One region of the Mesorhizobium sp. KR2-14 genome, then DNA from elsewhere that is predicted to be linked to it. Evidence: predicted binding sites of a transcription regulator. Region 1 holds the regulator's gene; the other holds the start of a gene.
What was found. Region 1 encodes PhoB, which activates phosphate uptake and scavenging genes when phosphate is short. Its sites were predicted from a motif close to TGTCATNNANCTGTCAT; they were not measured.
Positions count from the first base shown of each region.

Region 1 (8,371 bases):
GCCCAAGGAAATCATCAAGATGCGCGGCCGCAAGGTGTGCGTGTTCTATGGCGACAAGCAGGCGTTGTTCGACGTCGACCTCGACGTGCGCGAAAACCAGGTGACGGCGCTGATCGGCCCTTCGGGCTGCGGCAAGTCGACCTTCCTGCGCTGCCTGAACCGCATGAACGACACCATCGACGGCGCCCGCGTGACCGGCCAGATCACGCTGGACGAACAGGACATCTACGACAAGAGCATCGACGTGGTGGAGCTGCGCGCCCGCGTGGGCATGGTGTTCCAGAAGCCGAACCCGTTTCCGAAGTCGATCTACGAGAACGTGGCCTATGGCCCGCGCATCCACGGCCTCGCCCGCAAGAAGGCCGACCTGGATGCCATCGTCGAGACCAGCCTGAAGAAGGCCGGCCTGTTCAACGAGGTGAAGGACCGCCTGAACGAGCCGGGCACCGGGCTTTCCGGCGGCCAGCAGCAGCGCCTGTGCATCGCCCGCGCCATCGCCGTTTCGCCAGAGGTGATCCTGATGGACGAGCCATGCTCGGCGCTCGATCCGATCGCCACCGCACGCGTGGAAGAGCTGATCGACGAGCTGCGCCAGAACTACACCATCGTCATCGTCACCCACTCCATGCAGCAGGCGGCGCGCGTTTCGCAGCGCACGGCCATGTTCCATCTGGGCCAGCTGGTCGAGGAGGGCGACACCGACAAGATGTTCACCAACCCCGACGACAAGCGCACGCAGGACTACATTACCGGCCGGTTTGGCTGACTCGCGGTTGATCCGCACGCCGGACAAAGGATTGCAAAGACATGATCATGGGCAAACACACCGTCACGTCCTTTGACGAGGAACTGGGGCACATCGACCGGCTGCTGCGCGACATGGGCGATCTGGCCGGCGCCATGGTCTGTGGCGCCATCCGGGCGCTGGTCAATTCCGACAATGCGCTTGCCCAGCGGGTGATTTCCGACGACGCGGTGATGGACGCGCGCCAGCGCGAGCTGGACGACCGCGCCATCACGCTGATCGCCAAGCGGCAGCCCATGGCGCAGGACCTGCGCGCCGTGGTGGGCGCGATCCGCATGGCCGGCGACCTGGAGCGGATCGGCGACCTTGCCAAGAACATCGCCAAGCGCGTCGGCGCCGTGGGTGAGAGCGCCACGCCGCGCAGCCTCGCCCACTCCATCGAGACGATGTCGGACATGGTGCTGGAGCAGATCAACGGCGTGGTCGACAGATATGTGACCCGCCAGCCCGAAGGCCTGAAGGCGCTGCGCGCGGCGGACGAGAACATCGACGTGAAGTACACCTCCGTGTTCCGCGAGCTGCTGACCTACATGATGGAGGATCCGCGCAACATCACCGCCTGCACGCATCTTCTGTTCTGCGCCAAGAACCTCGAGCGCATCGGCGACCATGTCACCAACATCGCCGAGAACGCCTACTATGTGATGACTGGCCAGCAGTTGCCGCCCAACCGGCCGAAGTTCGACGAGACCTCGCTTTCGGCGCCGGAATCGACGACCTGAGCGGGAGACCGGAAAAGTGATGATCGCCCCGAAAATCATGGTAGTGGAGGACGAGGAGCCGCTGGGCGTCCTGCTCCGCTACAATCTGGAATCGGAAGGCTATCAGGTCGAGGTCGTGCCACGTGGCGACGAGGCGGAAATCCGCCTGCAGGAGAATGTGCCCGACCTTCTGGTGCTGGACTGGATGCTGCCGGCGGTCTCCGGCATCGAACTGTGCCGCCGCCTGAGGATGCGCCCCGAGACCGAGCGCCTGCCCATCATCATGCTGACGGCGCGCGGCGAGGAGAGCGACCGCGTGCGCGGCCTTTCCACCGGCGCCGACGACTATCTGGTCAAGCCGTTCTCGACGCCGGAATTCATGGCGCGGGTGAAGGCGCTGCTGCGCCGCGCCAAGCCCGAGGTTCTGTCCAGCGTGCTGAAGGTGGGCGACATCATGCTCGACCGCGAGGCGCACCGCGTCTATCGCGGCAAGAGCGAGATCAAGCTCGGGCCCACCGAATTCCGCCTGCTGGAATTCATGATGCGCCACCCCGGCCGCGTCTTCTCGCGCGGGCAGCTGCTCGACAATGTCTGGGGCGAGACGATCTATATCGACGAGCGCACGGTGGACGTGCATGTGGGCCGCCTGCGCAAGGCGATCAATCCCGGCAACCTGCCGGATGTGATCCGCACCATCCGAGGCTCGGGCTACGCCATCCGCGAGGACTGAGCCCGGCCCGGCCGCCGCTCAAGCCGCGCCCGCGGCGCTTAGCGGCGCAGGGCCCGGCGCGAAGATTTCGCGGTCAAGGAAGGTGAGGGCGGTCATTGTGCAGCCTTCGCGGATCAGCGGCCGTTCGTTCGGCAAGGTGTCGAAGGAGATCGCCTTGTTGTGCTGGCCGCCCGCGGTCTTGTCGATAGCTGAGCGCAGCGCCGGCTCGATGAGGTCGAAGGCGGTCGCGCCGATGCCGACCAGCGCGACGGGTGCGGGGTCGATCAGCGCAAACAGGCTGCCGAGGCCGAAGCCGATGGCTTCGCCGGCGATGCGGAAGGCCTCGCGCTCCGGGCCGTCGGCCGCCCGCGCCCTGTCGGCCATGGCGCGTATCTCTTCGTCCGAAATGTCTGCCAGCGGCGCCTGGTCCTCGCTTTGGCCCCGCGCATTGCGCCAGATGGCGTAGTTGCCGGCATAGGCTTCCACGCAGCCGCGCCGGCCGCAGCGGCACAGCGCCCCGTCGGGCCGGTGGATCATGTGGCCGAACTCGCAGCCCGACGATTGCGTGCCGGTGAACAGCTCCCCCTTCAGCACCATGCCCATGCCGATGCCGTGCGAGAGCAGGATGGCGATGAAGTCGTTGCGGTAGCGCTCGGGCTTTCGCCAGCGCAGCGCCACCGCGATCATGTTGCAGTCGTTCTCCACGGTGGCGGGGATGCCGGTGGCGGCTTCGATCCGGTCGGCGAATTCGAGATGCGCGTGCGGCGTGATCGGCGACCACAGCATCATGCGCGAGCCGGCATCGGTGATGCCCTGCACGGCCATGCCGATGCGCAGCACGCGATGGCCTACGGCCCGGCGGGCCTCGACCTGCCGGCGCACCATGGCGACGCAGTCGCCGAGCAGCGCTTCGCGCCCGGTGGCCAGCGTCTCCAGCCGGCGCTCTTCCGATGCGACCACCTGCCCGGCGTAGTCGACCACGGCGACCGACAGGAAATTGAGCGACAGCACCACGGTGATGACTTCGGCAGCTTCCGGGGCGAGGCCGAGCGCTACCTGCGGGCGGCCGCGCTTCGAGCTTGCGGCTTCAGCCGCCTTTTCGGCGAGGATGCCTTCGGCGATGAGGTCGGCGGAAATGGCCGAGATGGTGGAATGGCTGAGGCCCGTGGTCCCCGCGATCTCGGTGCGGGACGGCTGGCCCGCGCGCCGCACGGCCGCGATGACCATGGCGCGGTTGCGCTTGCGCAGATCGTCGTGACGGATCGCCACCGGCATTTCGGCATTTCCTCCCGGAGCCTTGTTGCGCTGCGCAGATTCCAGTTCGCGTGCGCCGCGTCAACCTTCGGCGGGATGTTGACAGAACTTCAGGGTTACGACACTATTTTTTCGAGGTTCGAAATAATAGCCTCGACAAGGGCCCCAGGCCATCGTCATCGCGCCCTGGAGGGGGCGCAGGGAGGAAATCATGAAGATGTTTGCAACCGCCTTGCTGGCGGGTGTCGCGCTGTCGGTGTCGCTGGCAGGCGTGGCGCAGGCGAAGGACAAGATCATCGGCGTTTCCTGGTCGAACTTCCAGGAGGAGCGCTGGAAGACCGACGAAGCGGCGATCAAGGCCGCGCTCGAAGCTTCGGGCGACAAATACATTTCCGCCGACGCCCAGTCCTCGGCGGCCAAGCAGCTGACCGACGTGGAAAGCCTGATCTCGCAGGGCGCCAACGCGTTGATCATCCTGGCGCAGGACGCCAGCGCCATCGGGCCGGCGGTCGAGAAGGCCGTGGCCGAGGGCATTCCGGTGGTGGGCTACGACCGCCTGATCGAGAACAAGGATGCCTTCTACCTGACCTTCGACAACAAGGAAGTAGGCCGCCTGCAGGCCAAGGCCGTCTATGCCGTGAAGCCTGAAGGCAACTACGTCTTCATCAAGGGCAACGGCGCCGACCCGAACGCCGACTTCCTGTTCGCCGGGCAGATGGAAGTGCTGAAGGAGGCCATCGGCGCCGGAAAGATCAAGAATGTCGGCGAGGCCTATACCGACGGCTGGCTGCCGGCCAACGCCCAGAAGAACATGGAGCAGTTCCTGACCGCCAACGACAACAAGGTCGACGCGGTGGTGGCCTCCAACGATGGCACCGCCGGCGGCGCGGTGGCCGCGCTCGAGGCACAGGGCCTGGCCGGCTCGGTGCCGGTTTCGGGCCAGGACGGCGATCATGCCGCGCTCAACCGCATCGCGCTCGGCACGCAGACCGTGTCGGTGTGGAAGGACTCGCGCGAGCTTGGCAAGGCCGCGGCCGAGATCGCCGCACAGCTCGCCGACGGCAAGAAGATGGATGAGATCCCGAACGCGACCAAGTGGTCGGACGGCCCCAGCAAGGTCGAGATGACCTCGGTCTTCCTCAAGCCGATGCCGATCACCAGGGACAACCTCAACGTCGTCATCGACGCCGGCTGGGTTTCCAAGGACGTGGTCTGCCAGGGCGTGAAGGCGGGTTCGGTCGCGGCCTGCGACTAGGCCGGCTCGTTCGGTTCCGCACGGGGCGGGCAAGACGCGGCCGCCTGCCGCTGTCCGGCTCGTTGGACGCCGCGGTTTGAGGAGAAACCGCGGCGTTTCATTCGCCGCCGCATGCCGCCGGGCACGCGGTGTTCAGTTCGCACAAAGTGCCTCTCCGGAAAATCGATTCCGTGTTTCCAAGGGCGTGCGCTAGGATGAGGTCCTGAGACCGGCGCAAGACCGGACCGGGCGGGAGGACGTCATGACCGAAGTGACAACGCAGGAGCCCGCGGCGCAGGACACTGCCGGGCATGGGCTTGCGGACCGGGCGCGAGCTTCGGAGGCCGGGGCCATCGGGCGTTTCCTGCAGGCGACGGAACTCGACACGCGCATGCTGGGCATGGTCGGCGCGCTGCTGCTGATCTGGATCGGCTTCCACATCCTGTCGAACGGCCTGTTCCTGACCCCGCGCAACCTCTGGAACCTTTCGGTGCAGTCCTCGTCGGTCGCTGTCATGGCGACGGGCATGGTGCTGGTCATCGTCACGCGCAACATCGACCTTTCGGTCGGCTCGATCCTGGGCGTATGCGGCATGATCATGGGCGTGACCCAGGCGATCATCCTGCCGCGCTTCGCCGGCTATTCGCTCGGCGATCCATCGATTTGGATCATCGCGCTGGCGGCTGGCCTGACCGTCGGCCTTGCCATCGGGGCACTGCACGGCTTCATCATCGCCTATCTGGGGGTCCCCGCCTTCATCGTCACGCTGGGCGGGCTGCTGGTGTGGCGCGGCGCGGCCTGGTGGGTGACCAGCGGTCAGACGGTGGCGCCGATGGATGCCACCTTCCGCCTGATGGGCGGGGGACCGGAAGGGGCGATCGGCGCGACCTGGAGCTGGGTCGTCGGCCTCGTTGCCTGCGCGGCGGTGATCCTGATGCTGGTCTCGGGCAGAAACCAGCGCAAGCGCTTCCGCTTTCCGCTCCGCCCGGTCTGGGCCGAAATGTTTCTGGGCGCTGTCGCCTGCCTCGTCATCCTGCTGGCGGTGTGGGTCGCCAATTCCTACCCATGGCCGAGCGGCACGGTGAAGAAATATGCCGAGGCCAATAACATCGCGATTCCCGATGGCGGGCTGTTCGTCGCCCATGGCATCGCCATTCCGGTGCTGATCGCGATCGCGGCGGGCATCATCATGACCTTCATCGCCATCCGCACCCGCTTCGGCCGCTATGTCTTCGCCATCGGCGGCAACCCGGAGGCGGCGGAACTGGCCGGCATCAACACCCGCTGGGTGACGATGAAGATCTTCATGCTCATGGGCTTCCTGGCGGCCATCGGCGCGGCGATCTCGACGGCGCGGCTGAACGCGGCCACCAATGCGCAGGGCACCCTGGACGAATTGCTGGTGATCGCCGCAGCGGTCATCGGGGGCACCTCGCTTTCGGGGGGCGTCGGCACGGTAGCCGGGGCCATGCTGGGCGCGGTGCTGATGCAGTCGCTGCAGTCGGGCATGGTGCTTCTGGGCATGGACACGCCGCTGCAGAACATCGTGGTTGGCATCGTGCTGGTCGCGGCCGTGTGGCTCGACACGCTCTACCGCCGTCGCGTGCAGTGAAACCGGAGGGCATGATGGACCAGATGCGCACTCCCCTCGTGGAACTGAGGAACATTTCCATCGCCTTCGGCGGCATCCGCGCCGTCGACGATGCCTCGATCGACCTGCATGCGGGCGAGGTGGTGGCGCTGCTCGGGCACAATGGCGCCGGCAAGTCGACGCTGATCAAGATCCTGTCGGGCGCCTACCGGCGCGATGCCGGCACCATCCTCGTCAATGGCGAGGAGGCCACGATCGGCAATCCGCGCGACGCCAAGAGATATGGCATCGAGACGATCTACCAGACGCTGGCGCTGGCCGACAATGTCGATGCCGCCGCCAACCTGTTCCTGGGCCGGGAACTCAGGACCGGCTGGGGCACGCTGGACGACGTGGCCATGGAGGCCGAGGCGCGCAAGGTGATGGGCAGGCTCAACCCGCGCTTCCAGCGCTTCAAGGAGCCGGTGAGCAAGCTTTCGGGCGGCCAGCGCCAGTCGGTGGCGATTGCGCGGGCGATCCTGTTCAACGCCCGCATCCTGATCATGGACGAGCCGACGGCGGCACTCGGGCCTCAGGAAACGGCGCAGGTGGGCGAACTGGTCAGGCAGCTCAAGGCCGACGGCATCGGCATCTTCCTGATCAGCCATGACATCCACGATGTCTTCGACCTCGCCGACCGCGTCTGCGTGATGAAGAACGGGCAGGTCGTGGGCACCGCACACACGCACGACGTTACCAAGGACGAGGTGCTCGGCATGATCATTCTCGGCAAATGCCCGCCCGGTGCGATACCCGGGCCGGGCCATGGCGCGCGCGGCATAAATGGCATCGGCCGAATGGTTGATGCCGCTTAGAACCGTTTCCATGGCCTCGTCGTTGCAATAGTCTTATCACCCCTTAAGAAGGGTTTGATATGAGCGACGGACAAGCCCGCCCTGTGAAGAAGGTCTTTTCCCTTGCGGCGTTCCTGGCTGTAGCGCTTGCCAGCCTGGGAATGGCGGGCTTCGCCTATGTCGCCTCCAAGGAGGCGGCCCGGTTCAAGTTCGAGGCGGTCGTGGACGACGCGATGAACCGCGTCGAGGGCCGCCTGGACCTGCAGCTTTCGCTCCTGCGTTCCACCCAGGCCTTCCTGCAGGCGCGGGGCGGGGAAATGTCGAGCGCGGAGTTCACCGCCTATTTCGCGGCGCTCGACGTCCCCGAGAATTTCAAGGGCCTGCACGGCATCGGGCTGCTCGGTCTCGACAAGCACGGAAATGAGCGTTCGCTGGAAAGCCGTATCGCGGAAGTCCACGGCAACGCGATGCCGATACACCCGCCTTCGACACAGCAGTGGCGCACGCCGGTTCTGCTGTACGAGCCGCTGCAGAGCAATCATCTCGACATGATCGGCTATGACATGTTCACCGATCCGGCGCGTCGTTCGGCCATCGAGCTGGCGGTGCAGTCGGGCGAGCCGCGGGCGACGGGGCGCGTGCTGCTGGGCAAGGAAAGCCACGGCAGCGATCTCGTGCCCGGCTTCCTGATCTTTGCCAGCATAGGCGGCATCTCCGGCCCGCAGGAAACGGCAGCCGACCCGGGCGCTGTCTCCGGCCTGGTCTATGTGGCGTTCCGCACCGGCGACCTCTTCCAGGCGGCAATGGGCGCCCCGCCGCACCTGCCGGTCGCCGCCGAGGTCTTCGACGGCACGGCAGAGGACAAGAACCTGTTCTACCGGTCAAGGGACGAACCGTCTGCGGCCTATGGCCGGGACTTCCAGGTGGTGCGGACCATTCTGTTGGGCGGACGCCCGTGGACGCTGCGCTTTCGCCCGACCAACGGCTTCTCCGAGCCGACCTCGCCCAGCATACCGGTAATGCTGGGCGTGGCGGGCCTGCTGCTGGCCGGCGCGATGGCGATGATTGCCCGCTACCAGGAGCGCGCCTATGAGGCGGCCTCGCAGCTTCACGCGACGACCGAGAAGAGCCTGCTGGAGCGGGAGCTGATGCTGCAGGAGATGAAGCACCGGATCAAGAACTCGATCAGCCGCGTGCTGGCGATCGCGCGCCAGACCGCCGTGCATTCGCAGAACCTCGACGAA
Region 1 covers NZ_JBDZDR010000007.1:104,829-113,199, forward strand. The annotation lists gene pstB (phosphate ABC transporter ATP-binding protein PstB) at 1-766, shown strand, start outside; gene phoU (phosphate signaling complex protein PhoU) at 814-1,527, shown strand; gene phoB (phosphate regulon transcriptional regulator PhoB) at 1,547-2,236, shown strand; gene ABLE86_RS17685 (ROK family protein) at 2,255-3,490, opposite strand; gene xylF (D-xylose ABC transporter substrate-binding protein) at 3,681-4,724, shown strand; gene ABLE86_RS17695 (sugar ABC transporter permease) at 4,966-6,315, shown strand; gene ABLE86_RS17700 (ATP-binding cassette domain-containing protein) at 6,330-7,148, shown strand; gene ABLE86_RS17705 (CHASE domain-containing protein) at 7,208-8,371, shown strand, end outside.

Region 2 (7,406 bases), on a different contig from region 1:
CCTTTTTCGTTGGACGACCTGTCGCTACTTGCCGGCCACGAAGGCCGGTTCGCCCTCCACGGCCATGACGAGCTTGCGCCCGATCAGCTTGCCGAGCTGTCCAAGCCGGCCTGCCGGGCGCTCTCCGAGCAAGTCGCCGAATTCCGACGGGATCACCAGTGCCAGAACCCCATCGTCGCGTTCTTCCCAACGCAGTTTGGGGATAACCCCCGGCATCGAGGCCGAAAGGAGATAGACGACCCGGAACAGCGCGCCCAACAACCGGGCCCGCTCCAGATAACGAGGCGTGGCCAGCGACCTGAGCTCGGCAGCGCCGGCATCGTTGGAAATGCCTTCATGGCGGTAGAGGCTGGCCAGCGCCAGATAGGCGCGGCCGGGATGGTCGACGCCGATGAACGAGGCATGCGCGATGATGTTGAGCGACTGCGTGCCCCGATATTCCGGGTGCGCGCGCCAGCCGATGTCTGCCAGCAGACATGCCGCCTGGCGATAGCGGGCCTCGTCCTCGGTCTCGTCGACGCCGAAAGCCGCGAAGGACTGGCCGGTCCAGCGCGCCAGCTCATGCGCATGGGTGACCGAACGGGCGCGCAGCACCGCCAGTTCCTCCGACGCGGAAATGAGGGGGTCGAGCTTCTGTTCGCGCGGCGACAGCAGCGAGTAGAGGAAGCCCTCGCGCACGCCATGGGCCGAAACCACGACCTTGGACGGCTTCATCTTGGCGATGATCTCGAGCAGAACGGCCGCGCCATATGGCAGGAGCGCGCGACGGTTCTTGGACACGCCTTCGATGCCCTTCATCTTGTCGACATCGCCCTTGGCGACCTGGCGCAGGAAGGGCAGGCAGCTGTCGATGCTCATCTCATAATGATGCATGACGCTGAGCGGATAGTTCGTCATGTTCATATGCAGCCGGGCAAGGTTTCGCCACGTGCCCCCCACCGCATAAAACACCCTGCCCTGCCCCCGCCTCAAGAGCCTGGCCCGGGCCATCTCCTCGCGGGCAATGCGTGCCGCCGCGGCAAGCGAGTTCCTGGCCATGTCCTGCAGGCGGAGGCCGCCCAGTGGCAGCGTTATGCCGTCGCCGATATTCTCGCCTTCGACCTCGACCAATTCGAGACTGCCACCGCCAAGGTCGCCCACGATGCCGTCGGCCGGGTGGAAGCTCGACAATACGCCGAGGGCCGAATAGTGGGCTTCCTCGCGGCCGCTCAGAACGCGGACTTCGGTGCGCAGGATCTTCTCGGCGCGGTGGATGAAATCAAGGCCGTTTTCCGCCTCGCGCGCCGCGGCAGTGGCGATCACGTAAAGGTCGCCGGCGCCAGCCTGGTCCGAGAGTGCGCGAAATCGCCCGAATTCCTCTATGGCGCGGGTAACCGCCTCGGGGTCGAGCTTTCCTGTCGCAACAATGCCGCGCCCCAGCCCGGCAAGCATCTTCTCGTTGAACAGGATGGTGGGCGAGCGGGCGATGCCTTCATAGACCACCAGGCGAATCGAGTTCGACCCGATATCTATGACGGAAATCGGTCGGCGATCCTGCAATCGCCCCTGGGATCGTGCGATCATCAGGAGGGTTAGCCCTGGATAGCTAGGGTTTTCTTGCGGCGCTTGAACTGCGCGATGCGCTTGGGCGCATGCGACTTCAAGGCGTCGCCCCGTCCTGACAGGCTAGGATTGGTCATGAAGTATTCCTGCGCGTTGAACGGTTCTTCGCCCTCGTCCGGCACGATGCGCCGCGAGGTACCGTCTGCCAATACTTCGAAACTTTGCTGGTTGTCCATGATATTTCCCAGCATGATCTGGCCCAGCACCTGCTCATGCACGGTCGGATTCAGGATGGGAACGATCGTTTCGACGCGGCGGTCGAGGTTGCGCGGCATCAGGTCGGCCGAGCCGATGTAGACGATGGCATCGTCCGATGGCAGGCCATGGCCATTGCCGAAGCAATAGATGCGGCTGTGCTCGAGGAAGCGGCCGACGATCGATTTCACCCGGATGTTCTCCGACAGGCCGGGCACCTGCGGTCTCAGGCAGCAGATGCCGCGCACCACGAGGTCGATTTCCACGCCGGCAAGGCTGGCGTCGTAGAGCGCGTCGATGATGATGGGGTCGACCAGCGAGTTCATCTTCATCCAGATCTGCGCCGGCCGGCCAGCCTTGGCATGCGCGACCTCGTCGGTAATGTGCTTGAGAATGCGGCTCCTGAGCGTCAGCGGCGACATCGCCAGCAGCATCTCTTCGGTCGGCTGCGCGTAGCCGGTGATGAAGTTGAACAGCTGCGCCACATCCCGCGCAATATGCGGGTCGGTGGTGAAGAAGGAAAGGTCGGTGTAGATGCGCGCCGTGACCGGGTGGTAATTGCCGGTACCCAGATGCACGTAGTTGCGCAGCCGCCCCTCTTCCCGGCGCACCACCAGCGACATTTTCGCATGCGTCTTCAGTTCGATGAAGCCGAACACCACCTGCACGCCGGCGCGCTCCAGGTCGCGCGACCAGCGGATGTTCGCCTCCTCGTCGAAACGCGCCTTCAGTTCCACCAGCGCCGTGACCGACTTGCCCGCTTCGGCGGCGTCGATCAGCGCGCGAACGATGGGGCTGTCGTTTGAGGTCCTGTACAGCGTCTGCTTGATTGCCACCACGTCGGGATCGGCTGCTGCCTGCCGCAGGAACTGCACCACCACATCGAACGATTCGTAGGGATGGTGGACAATGAAGTCCTTCTCGCGGATCGCCGCGAAGCAGTCGCCGCCATGGTCGCGCACGCGCTCGGGGAAACGCGGGTTGAAGGGCGGGAACTTCAAGTCGTCGCGCGGAAGCGCCACGATTTCGGAAATCTGGCTGAGTGCCAGCGGCCCGGTCAGCACGCTGATGCGAGAAGGCGACACACCAAGCTCGGTGGCCACGAACTCGCGCAGTTCGTCAGGCATCTGGTTGTCGAATTCGATGCGGATCACCTGGCCGCGCCGCCGCCGCTTCAGGGCCGTCTCGAAGAGCTGGACCAGGTCCTCCGCTTCCTCCTCCACCTCGATATCGCTATCGCGAATGATGCGGAACGTGCCCGCGCCCTTGACCTCATAGCCGGGGAACAGCTTTCCGATGAACAGGTTGACGGTGGCTTCCAGAGGAATGAAGCGCACGCAGCTCTTGCGTGACGGCAGCCGGATATAGCGCTTCAGCGCCGGAGGAAGCCGCAGCAATGCCGTCATTTCCTCGCCGCTGTCGCGCTGGCGCAGTTGCAAGGCGATGGAGAAGCCAAGGTTGGGGATAAAGGGGAACGGATGCGCCGGATCGATCGACAGGGGCGTCAGAACCGGGAAAATCTGCTCCAGGAAGTGTTCTTCCAGCCAGGCCTTCTCGTCCTTGTTCAACGCGTTGCCCGCGACGCTTTCGATACCCTCCTTTTTCAGGAGCTCCGCCAGGCTGGACAAGCTCTTCTGCTGGTCCTCCTGCAGGCGCTCCACCTCCACCAATATCTGTTCGAGCTGCTGCTCGGGCGTGCGGCCGTCCGGGCTGCGGACAGCTATCCCCTGCCGGACCTGACCGGCGAGGCCCGCCACACGCACCATGAAGAACTCGTCGAGATTGGCGGCGGAAATCGAGAGGAAGCGTACTCGCTCCAGCAGCGGATGCCGCTGGTTCTGCGATTCTTCCAGCACTCGGCGATTGAACTGAAGCCAGGAGAACTCACGATTGACAAATCGGTCCGGGTTGCCGGAGGAAACGTCGCCGTCGGCAGTGCTTACGGTGGTGAATTCGGTCTGGACCGGCCTGAGTTCGTTCATTTCCCTCTTTGTCCTTTTACGGCGCTTTGCCGCTCGTTGCGCCTAGCTTACCTCCTGACAGGGATTTGCGACAGTTTGATTTCGCACGGCTTGCAAAGCGATTGGCGAAGCACCAAACCCCTGCTATGAGCAGGCTGCAAGTGACAGGAGAAAGCCATGGCCGGCGGTTCCATTCCCCATTTCCAGAATGACGCGGGTCACGCCGTGATCGAGATCGGCGTGAAGGAATTCATGTGCGTGGGTGCCACCCCGCCCTTCGACCATCCGCACGTGTTCCTCGACATGGGTGCCGATTCGGAGAAGGTCTGCCCCTATTGCTCGACGCTCTATCGTTTTAACGCCAGCCTGAAGGCCAACGAGACGCGCCCGGAAAACTGCCTCTATAAGATCCAGGCCGCCTGACAGGCGTTTTCGCGCGGCGGCCGGTCCAATGGACATCTCGCGCTCCCGTCAGATTATCGTCGCAGGAGCCGGCATAGCCGGCCTCGCAGCGGCCCTCGCATTTGCCCGGCGCGGCTTTTCGGTCGAGATCTTCGAGCGCTCCGAAAGCCTCGTAGAGGTCGGCGCGGGCCTGCAGCTATCCCCTAACGCCACCCGTATTCTGGATCGATTGGGCGTTCTGGAGTTGCTCCTGCCGAAAGCGGTGCACCCTCAGAGCGTGATTCTGCGCGACGCAAGGACGCTTACCGAACTCGCCCGCGTGCCTTTGGGCGCCAGCGCCGAACAGCGTTGGCGTGCGCCCTATCTGGTCGTCCACCGGGCGGATCTGCAGGCCGCGCTGCTGGAGGCCGTATCGCGTCTGCCTGCGATCAGGCTGACCAAGGGCGCTGAGCTGCGCGAGTTTAGCGGCGATGGCTCTGGTGTCGCAGCCAGCTTCCAAGCGCCCGGCGGCACTACCGCAGACACTATCGGCCTGCTTCTTGTCGGCGCGGACGGCGTCTGGTCCTCGGTGCGAGGCCTGGTCGGTGGAGGCGGCAGCCAGTTTCACGGCGAACTGGCCTGGCGGACGGTGATCCAAAGCGACAGCGAGGCGGGGCGCGCATTCGCCTCGTTCGCTTCTGACAATGCGGTCAATGCCTTCCTGCATTCGGGCTCCCACCTCATTGCCTATCCGGTGCGCGGCGGCGCAGCGTTCAATCTCGTCGCCTTCACGCCCGGCAAGGCGCTTGCCGAAGGCTGGGCGGACAAAGCCGACATCGCCATGCTGAAGCGGGCGATGCGCCACACCGCCCCTGCCCTGGCGCGACTGGCCGAAGATGCGGGACCGTGGACCGCATGGCCGATCCATACCGTGCCGGCGAAATCCCGCTGGGTTGCCTCGGGCGTCGCGCTCATCGGCGACGCCGCGCATGCAATGACGCCCTTTGCGGCACAAGGCGCGGCCATGGCCATCGAGGACGCCGACACGCTAGCCGCCTTTGTGGCCGACAGGTCGGGTGAGCTCAATGCCGCCCTCGCCGCATGGGAAGCTTCGCGGCGGCCGCGCGTGGCGGCTGTCGCCCGGCGCGGCGCCTTCAATCACTTTGCCTGGCAGGCCTGGGGGCCGGTCGCGCTGGCCCGCAACCTCGTGCTCAGGACCCGTCCGCCGGAAAAGCTCGCCGCCGACCTCGACTGGCTCTACGGCTGGGAACCCACATTGGGCTGAACCTTCCGGGTTTCCACCAGCCCGCACTGCTTCCATGCCTCGTTGGAGGTCAGTCGCCCTGACAAAAAAGCCCGGCTGGATTCCAGCCGGGCTCTATTCGTACGCTATTGCAGCAGCGCCGGTCAGGTGCCGGCGCTGGCTGATCAATGCAGAATCTGCGACAGGAACAGTTTCGTCCGCTCATGCTGCGGATGGTCGAAGAACTCGCTCGGCGTGTTCTGCTCCACGATCTGGCCCTGGTCCATGAAGATCACCCGGTTGGCGACCTTGCGCGCAAAGCCCATCTCGTGGGTCACGCACAGCATGGTCATGCCTTCTTCGGCCAGACCGACCATGGTTTCCAGCACTTCCTTGATCATTTCCGGGTCGAGCGCCGAGGTCGGCTCGTCGAACAGCATGATGCGCGGGTTCATGCATAGCGAACGCGCAATCGCCACGCGCTGCTGCTGGCCGCCCGAAAGCTGGCCGGGATATTTGTGAGCCTGTTCGGGAATCTTCACCCGCTTGAGGAAATGCATGGCGACTTCCTCGGCCTGCTTCTTCGGCATCTTGCGCACCCAGATCGGCGCGAGCGTGCAGTTCTCCAGGATCGTCAGGTGCGGGAACAGGTTGAAGTGCTGGAACACCATGCCGACTTCGCGGCGCACCTCGTCGATCTTCTTGAGATCGTTGGTCAGTTCCTTGCCGTCGACGATGATCTTGCCCTTCTGGTGCTCCTCCAGCCGGTTGATGCAGCGGATCATGGTCGACTTGCCCGAGCCAGACGGGCCGCAGACAACGATACGCTCGCCGCGCATCACGCGCAGGTTGATGTCCTTCAGCACATGGAATTCGCCATACCACTTGTGCATGCCCACGATGTCGATGGCCACATCCGTTTCCGAGATGTGCATCTTGGCGGCGTCGACCCGGATCTCTTCGGCTCTGACTGCGTTTTCTGTGGCCATAGGCCGAACCCCTTTATCGTTTGTGACCGGTAGCAAGCCGGTGTTCCATATAGATCGAATAGCGTGACATGCCAAAACAGAACAGCCAGAAAATGAACCCCGCGAAAACCAACCCACTGATCGGCGTTTGAGGCGAGGCCCAGTTGGCGTCCGAGAAGTTCTGGCGCACGATGCCAAGCAGATCGAACATGCCGATGATAGTCACCAGGCTCGTATCCTTGAAGAGCCCGATGAAGGTGTTGACGATACCGGGGATTACCAGCCGCAGCGACTGCGGCAGTATCACCAGGTTCATCGTCTGCCAGTAACTGAGGCCTATCGACGCCGCTCCCTCATACTGCCCCCTGGGGATCGCCTGCAGACCACCCCTGACCACTTCGGCCATATAGGCGGAGGCAAACAGCACCACGCCGATCAAGGCGCGCAGGAACTTGTCGAAGGTCATGCCGGCCGGCAGGAAAAGCGGGAACATGACGCTGGCCATGAACAGCACCGTCACCAGCGGCACGCCGCGGATCGTCTCGATGAAGATCACACTCGCAAGCTTGATGACCGGCAGCTTGGAGCGCCGCCCCAGCGCCAGCAGGATGCCGACGGGCAGCGATACCGCTATGCCTACGATCGAAAGTACCAGCGTGATCGTCAGGCCACCCCAGCGCGCGGTTTCGACGAAAGGCAGGCCGAACACACCGCCCACGAGCAGGAAGAAGGCAATGAAGGGAAAGGCTGCGAAAAGAAGGATGGCGTTGAGCCGCTTGTAGGGCGCGCCCGGCACCAGCAAGGGCCCCAGCAGCCCGACGAAGATCGCGCCGGTGAGCAGCACGCGCCAGCGCTGGTCGATCGGATATTGCCCGAACATGAATTGCAGGAACTTCGCGCGCACGAAAGCCCAGCACGCACCGGACCAGCCATCGGGCTGGATGCCGCCCTGCGAGACCGTGGCGCAGAAGGTGCGGTCCGTTCCGAACCATTGCGCCTCCAGAAACGCCCACCGGAACAAGGGCGGCAGTATGAGCGCCAGAAGGGCGAGGCCCA
Region 2 covers NZ_JBDZDR010000002.1:788,038-795,443, reverse strand. The annotation lists gene ppx (exopolyphosphatase) at 25-1,563, opposite strand; gene ABLE86_RS08335 (RNA degradosome polyphosphate kinase) at 1,572-3,779, opposite strand; gene ABLE86_RS08330 (zinc-finger domain-containing protein) at 3,936-4,181, shown strand; gene ABLE86_RS08325 (FAD-dependent monooxygenase) at 4,210-5,424, shown strand; gene ABLE86_RS08320 (amino acid ABC transporter ATP-binding protein) at 5,568-6,371, opposite strand; gene ABLE86_RS08315 (amino acid ABC transporter permease) at 6,385-7,406, opposite strand, start outside.
Region 2: ABLE86_RS08335 (RNA degradosome polyphosphate kinase) is a predicted target of PhoB. The motif match lies at 3,847-3,863, and genes of this name have one in related genera.